2 linked regions of the Cohaesibacter gelatinilyticus genome follow. The protein of the gene in region 1 interacts with the protein of each later gene in a pairwise test. Links are inferred from orthologs where the notes say so. Each region holds a gene or a part of one and is shown in the gene's direction. Other genes may lie near its edges.

What was found. Proteins that work in one complex are often made in the same cells at the same time.
Region 2: the proteins of ligA (region 1) and leuS interact in binary tests that used the Escherichia coli proteins (3 or more experiments, as listed by UniProt). The link is inferred for Cohaesibacter gelatinilyticus from one-to-one orthologs.

What each region holds. Positions count from the first base shown.
Region 1 is NZ_OBEL01000001.1:2,093,788-2,099,484, reverse strand. Bases 1,450-4,449 are described here. They hold ligA (NAD-dependent DNA ligase LigA), read left to right. Parts: upstream 1,450-1,884; coding sequence 1,885-4,014; downstream 4,015-4,449. Other genes in these bases: CRO57_RS09525 (aminopeptidase P family protein), read right to left, coding at 4,079-4,449; recN (DNA repair protein RecN), read left to right, coding at 1,450-1,888. In the rest of the region: more of recN, read left to right, coding at 212-1,449; more of CRO57_RS09525, read right to left, coding at 4,450-5,697. UniProt on the Escherichia coli protein: DNA ligase that catalyzes the formation of phosphodiester linkages between 5'-phosphoryl and 3'-hydroxyl groups in double-stranded DNA using NAD as a coenzyme and as the energy source for the reaction.
Region 2 is NZ_OBEL01000003.1:194,078-198,634, forward strand. What follows is about bases 1-3,209. They hold leuS (leucine--tRNA ligase), read left to right. Parts: upstream 1-387; coding sequence 388-3,009; downstream 3,010-3,209. Other genes in these bases: CRO57_RS14775 (YggS family pyridoxal phosphate-dependent enzyme), read right to left, coding at 1-158; lptE (LPS assembly lipoprotein LptE), read left to right, coding at 2,996-3,209. Also shown: more of lptE, read left to right, coding at 3,210-3,529; holA (DNA polymerase III subunit delta), read left to right, coding at 3,677-4,557.

The sequences.
Region 1 (5,697 bases):
AAGCGAGGCTTGGCCTCGCTTTTTTTGTTTGCAGCTCTTGTTAAAACTGGACCAACAGGTTGGTTCTCGCTACAGAGAAGGAAGGGAATGTTTCAGGATGTTCTCTTTTTGTGCTTGTCTTTATTGCAATTCCAATTGCATATGGATTAGCATTGCCGCAGATGCGTACCTGTTTATAGGCAGGCAAAACCGCAATAGTTAAGAGGGGCCAATGCTCGCATCACTCTCAATCCGTGACATCGTGTTGATTGATCGTCTGGATCTGGAATTCGGGTCCGGTATGACTGTGCTTACTGGTGAGACAGGTGCGGGTAAATCCATCCTGCTGGATTCGCTGTCTCTGGCTCTTGGTGGTCGGGGCGATGGCGATCTGGTGAGGGCCGGACAGAAACAAGGGCAGGTGATTGCCATGTTCGATCTGCCGCTTACTCATCCTGCGTATAGAGTTCTGGAAGAACAGGATATCCCTCATGATGGTGAGCTTGTCTTGCGTCGCGTGCAAAATGCAGATGGCCGTACCCGTGCCTATGTCAATGATCAGCCGGTCAGTGCGGGTTTACTTCGCCAGGTCGGTGAAGGCCTGATTGAAATTCATGGGCAGCATGATGACCGGGCATTGGTGGATGCCGATCTACATCGCGTTCTTCTGGATGCTTTTGGTGGATTGGATGAACCTCTACAAAATGTGCAAGAGGCCTATGCTCATTGGCGCAAGGCGGAGCGGGAGCTGTCCAAGCTGGAACGCTCGATAGAAGAAGCGCGCGCGGAAGCAGATTATATTGCAGCAGCTGTCGAGGAACTGTCGGTTTTGTCTCCCATGGAAGGGGAAGAAGAAGAGCTGGCGAGCAAGAGAACCACGATGATGCAATCGGAGAAGATTGCGGGCGACTTGAACGAAGCTTTTCAAGCGCTTGATGGTACCGCATCACCCATTCCGGTTCTCGCCAGCATGATGCGCCGTCTTGAGCGCAAATCCGAACAGGTTCCTGGTCTCATGGAGGCACCGCTGGAACATATGAACCATGCGTTGAACGCATTGGAAGATGCTCGTGGTGCTTTGGATCAGGCCCTGCGTGATACAGCCTATAATCCGCGTGATCTGGAAGAGACCGAAGAGCGTCTCTTTGCTCTTCGAGCCTTGGTGCGAAAGCACAAGGTTCAGGATGCGGATGCGCTTGTCCCGCTGCTTGAGAGAATGCAGAGCGAGATGGATGCGCTTGATCATGGGGAAGAGCGCTTGGTTGCTCTGCGCGAAGAAGCTGTTGCCAGTAAAGATGCTTATGATGCTGCAGCCAAGATCTTGAGTGATGCCCGCGTTGGGATTGCCGAGCGGTTGATTTCTGAAGTCATGATTGAGCTACCGTCTTTGAAGTTGGAGGCTGCCACGTTCCTCGTGCAGCATGAAAGTGACCCTGAAAACCGCAATGCTGATGGCATTGATCAGATTGAGTTCTGGGTGCAGACCAATCCAGGCACGCGCCCGGGACCAATGATGAAAGTGGCGTCGGGTGGTGAATTGTCTCGTTTCCTTTTGGCCTTGAAAGTTGCAATGGCGGACAAAGGCTCTGCGCCTACGCTTGTGTTTGACGAAATTGATACCGGTGTCGGCGGAGCGGTGGCGGAAGCCATTGGCCGTCGTTTGGCACGCTTGGCTGATCAGGTGCAGGTGCTTTCTGTCACCCATGCCCCGCAGGTGGCCTCTCGTGCCATGGCGCATATGCGGATTTCCAAGAGTGCCGTGGATGGTGAAGATCGTGTTGCAACGGCAGTGATCGAGATTGATGGTGATCATCGCGAAGAAGAGATTGCCCGGATGCTGGCTGGCGCTGTGATCACCGATGAGGCGCGTGCTGCAGCCCGTCAACTGTTGTCAGGAGTTGAGCAATGAGTGAAGCCATTAAGGGTGCTCTGGCTCTGGATGAAATCAAGGCTCTGAATGAAGAGCAAGCGACAGAAGAGCTGGCACGGCTTGCATATGTGATTGCGGAGGCTGACAAAGCTTATCACGGTGAAGATGCGCCTGATATGTCGGATGCTGACTATGATGCCTTGCGTAAATCCAACACTGCGATTGAAGCTCTTTTTCCGCATTTACGTCGCGATGATAGTCCTACTTTGCGGGTCGGTGCGGCACCATCAGAGAAGTTTGCCAAGATCACCCATGCGGTGCCGATGCTCTCGCTGGACAACGCCTTTGATGGCGACGATGTGCGTGAATTTGTGGATCGCATGCGTCGCTATCTGGGAATGCCGAGTTCCCAAATTATATGTCTGACCGCAGAACCCAAGATTGATGGTCTCTCCGCCAGTCTTCGTTATGAGAATGGGGTGCTTGTGTATGGAGCAACCCGTGGGGACGGTGCGGTTGGTGAAGATATCACGGCCAATCTGAGAACCATCTCTTCCATACCTCACAAACTACAAGGTTCTGGTTATCCAGATGTATTGGAAGTGCGTGGTGAGGTTTATTTCCCGCGCTCGGAGTTTGACGCGCTGAATGCACGGCAAGAGGAGAGTGGTGGCAAGGTATTTGCCAACCCTCGTAATGCTGCTGCTGGCTCACTTCGTCAATTGGACGCAGACATTACTCGTAGCCGCAATCTGGCGTTCTTTGCCTATGCTTGGGGCGAGATAAGCGAGCCATGGCGGGAAAGTCAATATGAGGCCGTACAAGCTTTTGCAGAGTGGGGGTTCACCATCAATCCGTTGCTTCAGATTTTTGATGATCTGGATGGCTTGCTGGCTCATTACGCCAAGATTGAAGCGCTGCGAGCGGAACTTGATTACGATATCGACGGCGTCGTCTATAAAGTTGATGATCTTGCATTGCAAAAACGATTGGGTTTTGTGTCCCGTGCTCCGCGCTGGGCCATTGCGCACAAATTCCCGGCCGAACAGGCCACAACGATTCTCGAATATATTGACATTCAGGTTGGTCGTACTGGCGCCTTGACACCAGTGGCCAAACTGAAGCCAGTGACTGTCGGTGGTGTGGTTGTCTCCAATGCCACATTGCATAATGAGGATGAGATTGCCCGCAAAGATGTCCGCAAGGGTGATACGGTCATTGTGCAGCGAGCAGGAGATGTAATCCCTCAGATCGTTGGTGTGGTGCTGGATAAGCGCTCAGTCGATTCCAAACCCTATGAACCTTTGACAGAATGCCCGGTTTGTGGCTCACATGCTGTGCGTGAACAAAAGGATGGCGATAAGGAAGATGTGATCCGACGTTGTACCGGGGGCATGATCTGTCCAGCACAGGCCATTGAACAGCTCAAGCATTTTGTCTCTCGCAATGCCATGGATATTGATGGCATGGGGGAGAAGCAGATCGCCGCCTTTTATGAGGAAGGTGAGGTCAAGACTGCTGCTGATATCTTCCGTTTGGAGGAGTTGGATCAGGAAAAGGGGCGTGGTGAGCGCTTGCGCAACAAGGAGGGCTGGGGGGCGACTTCTGCTCGCAACTTGTTTGCAGCCATTCGGGACCGCCGCTCAGTTGAACTGCATCGTTTCATTTTTGCGCTTGGTATTCGCCATGTGGGTGAAACGACTGCCAAGCTGCTAGCCCGTCGCTATGGCACCTTTGAAGTTTTGCGTCAGGCCATGATGACAGCAAAAGAGGTGGATAGCCCAAGCTGGAAAGAGCTGCTGGATATTGACGGTATCGGCGAGGTGATGGCCAAATCCATCGTTGATTTCTTCACCGAAGAGAAGAATGAAGTAGCGCTTACTGATTTGCTTTCCTTTGTCACGCCTCAGGAAGCGGAAGCTGTTCAGACTGATACAGAAATCTCCGGCAAGACGGTGGTCTTTACCGGCAAACTGGAGCGCTTGTCACGATCGGAAGCCAAAAACCAGGCCGAGAGTCTTGGAGCGAAAGTGTCTGGCTCTGTTTCCGCCAAAACTGATATTCTGGTGGCAGGACCAGGTGCCGGTTCAAAGCTGAAGAAGGCGCAAGAGTTGGGTATTACCACGCTCACGGAAGATGAGTGGATTGAGTTGATTGGTAACTGACCACACTATCTGCAAATAAAAGGGCTGGATCACTGAACCGGCCCTTTCATTTGGTGAGGTATTTTCAGGATTTATGAAGAGGCTTGGTTGCTTCGGCCAGCCATAGGCGCTCATCTTCTTCAAGATCATTGGAGAGTTCTGCAAAGACGCGCTCATGATAATCATTGAGCCAGTTTAGTTCCTCGATGCCGAGAAGGTTGGTATCAACCAAACGGCGATCAATTGGGCAAAGCGTCAAGGTTTCAAATTCGTGAACTGCCAACTCACCGCCTTTGGGAACTTCTGCTTTCTGGACTGCGACCAGATTTTCAATACGGATGCCCCAAGTACCTTCCTTGTAATAGCCGGGCTCGTTTGAGAGGATATTGCCTTCTTCCAATGGTACGCTGCCACGTTTGGAGATATTCTGCGGCCCCTCATGGACGCAGAGGTAAGACCCGACGCCATGGCCAGTTCCGTGAGCGTAATCCAAGCCTACCTGCCATAAGGCGTGTCTAGCGAGGGTATCCAATTGAGCGCCTGTGGTACCTTGGGGAAAGCGGGCCAGTGAGATCGCGATCATGCCTTTCAGGACACGGGTGAAGCAGGCACGCATCTCTGCATCGGGCTCGCCAATTGCGATGGTGCGGGTGATATCTGTTGTGCCATCAGGATATTGACCACCGGAATCGACCAGATAAAGGCTGTTTTCCTCCAGCCTTCGATTGGTGGTCTCTGTCACCCGATAATGAACGATAGCTCCGTTAGGACCGGCACCTGAAATGGTGTCAAAGGAGATGTCTTTCAGGCAACCGGTCTCAGTCCGGCATTGCTCCAACTGCTTCGCAGCTTGAATTTCATCGACTGTGCCGGTTGGGGCTACGTTGTCCAGCCAGCTCAAGAATCGGACCATAGCTGCGCCATCACGTAAATGAGCGGACCGCATACCTGCTAATTCTTCTGGTGTTTTGGCGGATTTCAAGCGTAGGCACGGGTCAGACCCTTCGACCAATACCGCATTCGAGAGCTCCAGCATGGAGACGACGGCCTGAGGTGTCAAAGTGAGATCAATCAACCAACTTTTGGCATCTGCTTCATTGCCGGTAAAGAATTGTTCAAGCTCTTTTGGTGCAACCACTGTCAAGTTGTTGGGCAGCAATTTGCATGTTTCGCGAGGAAGTTTCTTTTCTTCGCAGATTAGGTAAGCCTTTGCCGACTTGGTGACGATGGCAAATGCGAGTGGTAGGGGGGCACGAGGAACATCAGCACCACGAATGTTTAAGAGCCAAGCGACGCTATCTGCTTGTGTGATGAAGGTAGCATCAGCCTTGTCAGCAATCTTGTCAGCGATGAGTTGGATTTTATCTTCTGCATTCCGACCGGTCAGCTCGAACGGTTGCGGGACAATCGGAGCGCTCGGGCGAGCCGGTTGATCTGACCAGATGGAATCAACCGGATTTTTGGAAACCGGTTCCAGTTTTGCCTTGGCTTTGATACAGTTTTGCTCCAGCTGCTCCGCATGTTTTGCGGTATGAAGCCATGGATCAAAACCGATAACATCACCTTCCTTGATATTCTCTTTCAGCCATTGTGCCGGGGTTGTTTCCGGAAAGGAAACAGGCGTCAATAGATCTGTGTCCACCTGATCGCGTACTTGTAGGGTATAACGACCATCAATGAAAATGGCTGCCTTGTTGCGCAAGA
Region 2 (4,557 bases), on another replicon or contig:
TAAATTCGGTGCCCCGCTTCCAGTGCTGGGCGAATATGGTCGGCATCAAATGTCTTGGAAACAGCAATCAGGGTCACATCCCCCGGACTTCGTCCTGCTTCGCTCTCACTATTGGCAATGTCTTCCTTGACATTTTTTAGCTGCTTTTTGATGCCCATCTGTCTTACCAAAGATCCAATCAGGTTGTTATATGGCCCGTTAAGGACCAGCGCATTATGCACGAAGCAAGCGGCTCTTCAATTGCCGATATACAAGATTGTCCCAGATTGTAGGGCAATCCCTGCTTTATATCGCACATAGCACCTGTTTGGTCTTGACCAATGCCATCATTTCTGGTGATGGTCAGCCCTGAAAAGTGATGAAAAATCGAGGCATTCCGGCATATTCATGGCTAACGAACGCTACAACGCACGCGAAGCGGAAATTCGCTGGCAACAGACCTGGGACTCCCAGAAAATTTTCAAGACCGAGAACGATGATCCAAGACCAAAATATTACGTCTTGGAGATGTTCCCGTACCCATCCGGCCGCATCCATATGGGCCATGTGCGCAACTATGCAATGGGCGATGTTGTTGCACGCTTCAAGCGCGCCAAAGGCTTCAATGTTCTGCACCCAATGGGTTGGGATGCGTTCGGCATGCCAGCTGAAAATGCAGCGATGCAAAACAAGGTTCATCCAAAAGACTGGACCTATGAAAATATCGCAACCATGCGCAGTCAGCTGCAGCTGATGGGCCTGTCTCTCGATTGGGATCGTGAATTCGCGACCTGCGACGTTGACTATTATCATCGCCAGCAGAAACTCTTCCTCGATTTCGTCGAAAAAGGCCTCGCCTACCGCAAGAACGCCAAGGTCAATTGGGACCCTGTCGATCAGACTGTTCTGGCGAACGAACAGGTCATCGATGGCAAAGGCTGGCGCTCCGGTGCAGAAGTCGAACAGCGTGAGCTGACCCAGTGGTTCTTCAAGATCACCGACTTTGCCGAAGACCTGCTATCTGAGATCGACAACCTTGATCGCTGGCCAGACAAAGTGCGCACCATGCAGCGCAACTGGATTGGCAAATCTGAAGGTCTGCAAATCCGTTTTGAACTGAATGGTGATGCTCCAAACGGCGACAAGGAAATCGAGATTTTCACCACTCGCCCTGATACGCTCTTTGGCGCGTCCTTCATGGGACTGTCGGCAGATCATCCGTTGACCAAGGCCCTCGCCGAAAACAGTACAGAACTTCAGGCCTTTGTCGAAGAATGCCATAAAACCGGCACATCAGCTGCCGAGCTGGAAACCGCAGAGAAAATCGGCTTTGACACAGGGCTGACTGTCAAACATCCACTTGATGAAAGCATCACCCTGCCCGTCTATGTCGCCAACTTCATTCTGATGGACTACGGCACCGGTGCTATCTTTGCCTGCCCAGCTCACGATCAACGCGACCTGGATTTCGCTCGCAAATACAGTCTCTCCGTCACCCCTGTCGTTCTGCCAAAAGGCGAAGAGGCGGCAAGCTTTGATGTCGGTGATGAAGCTTATACCGGTGAAGGCGTTATCTTCAATTCCCAGTTCCTGGACGGAATGAGCATCATCGACGCCAAAAACGCCGTTGCTGAAAAGCTGGAGGCCATCAAGATCTCTGGCAAAGCTCAGGCGCAACGCAAAACGCAATATCGCCTGCGCGATTGGGGCATTTCCCGTCAGCGTTATTGGGGTTGCCCAATTCCGATGATTCATTGCGATGAGTGTGGCGTGGTTCCAGAAAAGGCAGAAAATCTGCCAATCCAGCTTCCCGATGACATCAACTTCGACAAGCCGGGCAATCCTCTGGATCGTCACCCAACATGGCGTCAATGCTCTTGCCCGAAATGTGGCAAGGATGCCCTGCGCGAAACCGACACCATGGACACCTTCGTGGATAGTTCCTGGTATTACGCACGCTTCACTGCACCCTGGGAAGATAGCCCGACAGACAAAAAAGCTGCTGATGAATGGCTACCGGTCGATCAGTATATCGGTGGTGTCGAGCATGCCATCCTACATCTGCTCTATTCCCGCTTCTTCTCCCGCGCCATGCGTGAGACCGGTCATCTGAGTGTGAAAGAACCTTTCAAAGGTCTCTTTACCCAGGGCATGGTCGTGCATGAAACCTATAAGGGCGAAGACAATCGCTGGGTTTCTCCCGCCGAAATCACTATCAACGAGCAAGACAACAAGCGCACGGCGACCCATAATGAAACCGGTGAAAGCATTGCTATCGGTTCCATTGAGAAGATGTCCAAGTCCAAGAAAAATACCGTGGACCCAACAGACATCATCGAAAGCTTCGGTGCTGATACCGCTCGCTGGTTCATGCTGTCAGACAGCCCTCCCGAGCGTGACGTGATCTGGACAGAAGCTGGCGCAGAAGGTGCTCATCGTTTCGTACAACGCGTCTGGCGCCTCACACAGGATGTTCAGAGTGCCCTGCAAGGCCAGACACCAGCCAGACCAGACAATCTCTCTGGCGACGCCCTGACAGTACGCAAAGCCGTTCATAAAGCTCTGGCTGCGGTAGAGAGCAATATCGAACAGCTCGGCTTCAACCGTGCTGTGGCTCAGATCTATCAATTGGTCAACACCATTGCTTCCAACGCCAAGCAAGACAAGCTTGAAAAAGATCCATCACTGGCTTGGACAACGGATGAAGCGATGGAAATCCTCATCCAGATGCTGGCACCAATGATGCCTCACCTGGCGGAGGAATGCTGGAACCATCTCGGCAAAGACAGCTTGGTCGCAACCAAAGGCTGGCCTCAAGTTGACAGCAAAATGTTGATCGAAGATGAGATCACTCTGCCAATTCAGATCAATGGTAAAAAACGTGGTGAATTGACAATTGCCGCCGATGCAGCCAAAGCTGATATCGAGAAAGCCGTCTTGGCCTCCGATCCTGTCATCAAGGCATTGGATGGCAAGGCACCACGCAAAATCATCGTCGTGCCGAAAAGGATCGTCAATGTTGTTGTCTAAAAACCATTTCACAAAATCCCTCTCCCTGGCTGCATTGCTTGGCTTGGGGTTAATCGTCTCCGGCTGTCAGGTTCAACCGCTTTATTCAACAACCACACAAAGTGGTCAAACTCTGGCAAGCGAATTGGCATCAGTTGAGATTTCTCCGGCCAAAGACCGTGTTGAACAGGAAGTACGAAATCATCTGATATTCGCCTTCACTGGTGGCGGAGAAGCTGCTCAATCAGCTTTTCGATTGGAGCTGACAACCAATAAATCAACGTCAGATTTTGGTATTGAAGCGGGATCAGGGCTATCATCAGCAGCTCGCGTATCACTAACGGCAACATACAAACTGATCCGCTTGTCTGATAGAAAAGAAGTCACCAAAGGTTCCAGCTTCTTCACCGCGTCCTATCGCAAAGGTGCGCAGCGCTTTACCAACGACAGAGCCCTTCGTGATGCGGAAAACAGAGTAGCAGAACAGGTAGCAAACGACATTCAATTAAGATTGTCGTCTTATTTCGCAGCGAACAAATAAGCGCTCGTCAACAGACAAAATCTTTGTCTCTGGCTCCACCTTGCAAGCTTTGAAAGCGGTAGATATCTTCCATCTACCGCTTTCTTTTTGTCCAAATGCCAATGCGTGAAATACCAGCACCAAAGTTAGAACAAGAGATCCGACAATATGGCAGATATAAAAGCCAATATGGTAGACAGCTACCTCAATCGGCCTGATCCCAAGCACCGGGTTATTCTTATCTATGGTCAGGATATTGGCTTGATAACCGAGCGAGCAGAGCAAATCACCAAAACCTATTTGGCAGATAATAATGATCCCTTTGCATTGTTACGCTTGGATGCTGGCGAAATCACATCCGATCCTTTACGCCTCGCAGATGAGGCCAATACCATCTCCATGTTTGGTGGATGTCGAGTCATCCTCGTTCATTTAAGCGGCAACAAATCAATTGTACCGGCACTGGAGCCTGTTCTCTCCAGTCCGCCAAGCGACGCCTATATCGTAATCAAGGCAGGTGATCTGAAGAAGTCGGCCCCGGTTCGCAAGACCATTGAGAAGGCACAAAGTGCCGTCGCCTTGCCATGCTATGTTGATGCAAGAGACGCTCTGAACAAGATCATAGATGAAGAATTGGGACAAACCAATCTAGGCATCTCCAACGATGCCCGCATGATGCTGTTGGATAATCTGGGTGCCGACCGCATGGCATCTCGAGGTGAGATACAAAAACTCTGCCTTTATGCCATGGGACAGGAAACCATAAGCGAAGACGATATCGAAAACATCGTCGGCGATGCGTCCAATCATCAAATCGACATGATCATTGATTCCGCCGCGCTTGGAGACATTGATCAACTGGACCATCAATTGGAACAAATCCTGGGAAGTGGCCAATCCTCATCCGTCATTGCAACCGCTAGCTTACGCCATTTCCAGATGCTGGAGCGATGTGTCAACATGATGGATAGCGGTACACCTGCTCAATCCGCTTTACAAAAAGCCGGTCCCATGATCCATTTCAAGCGCAAGGCTCGCGTACAAAATCA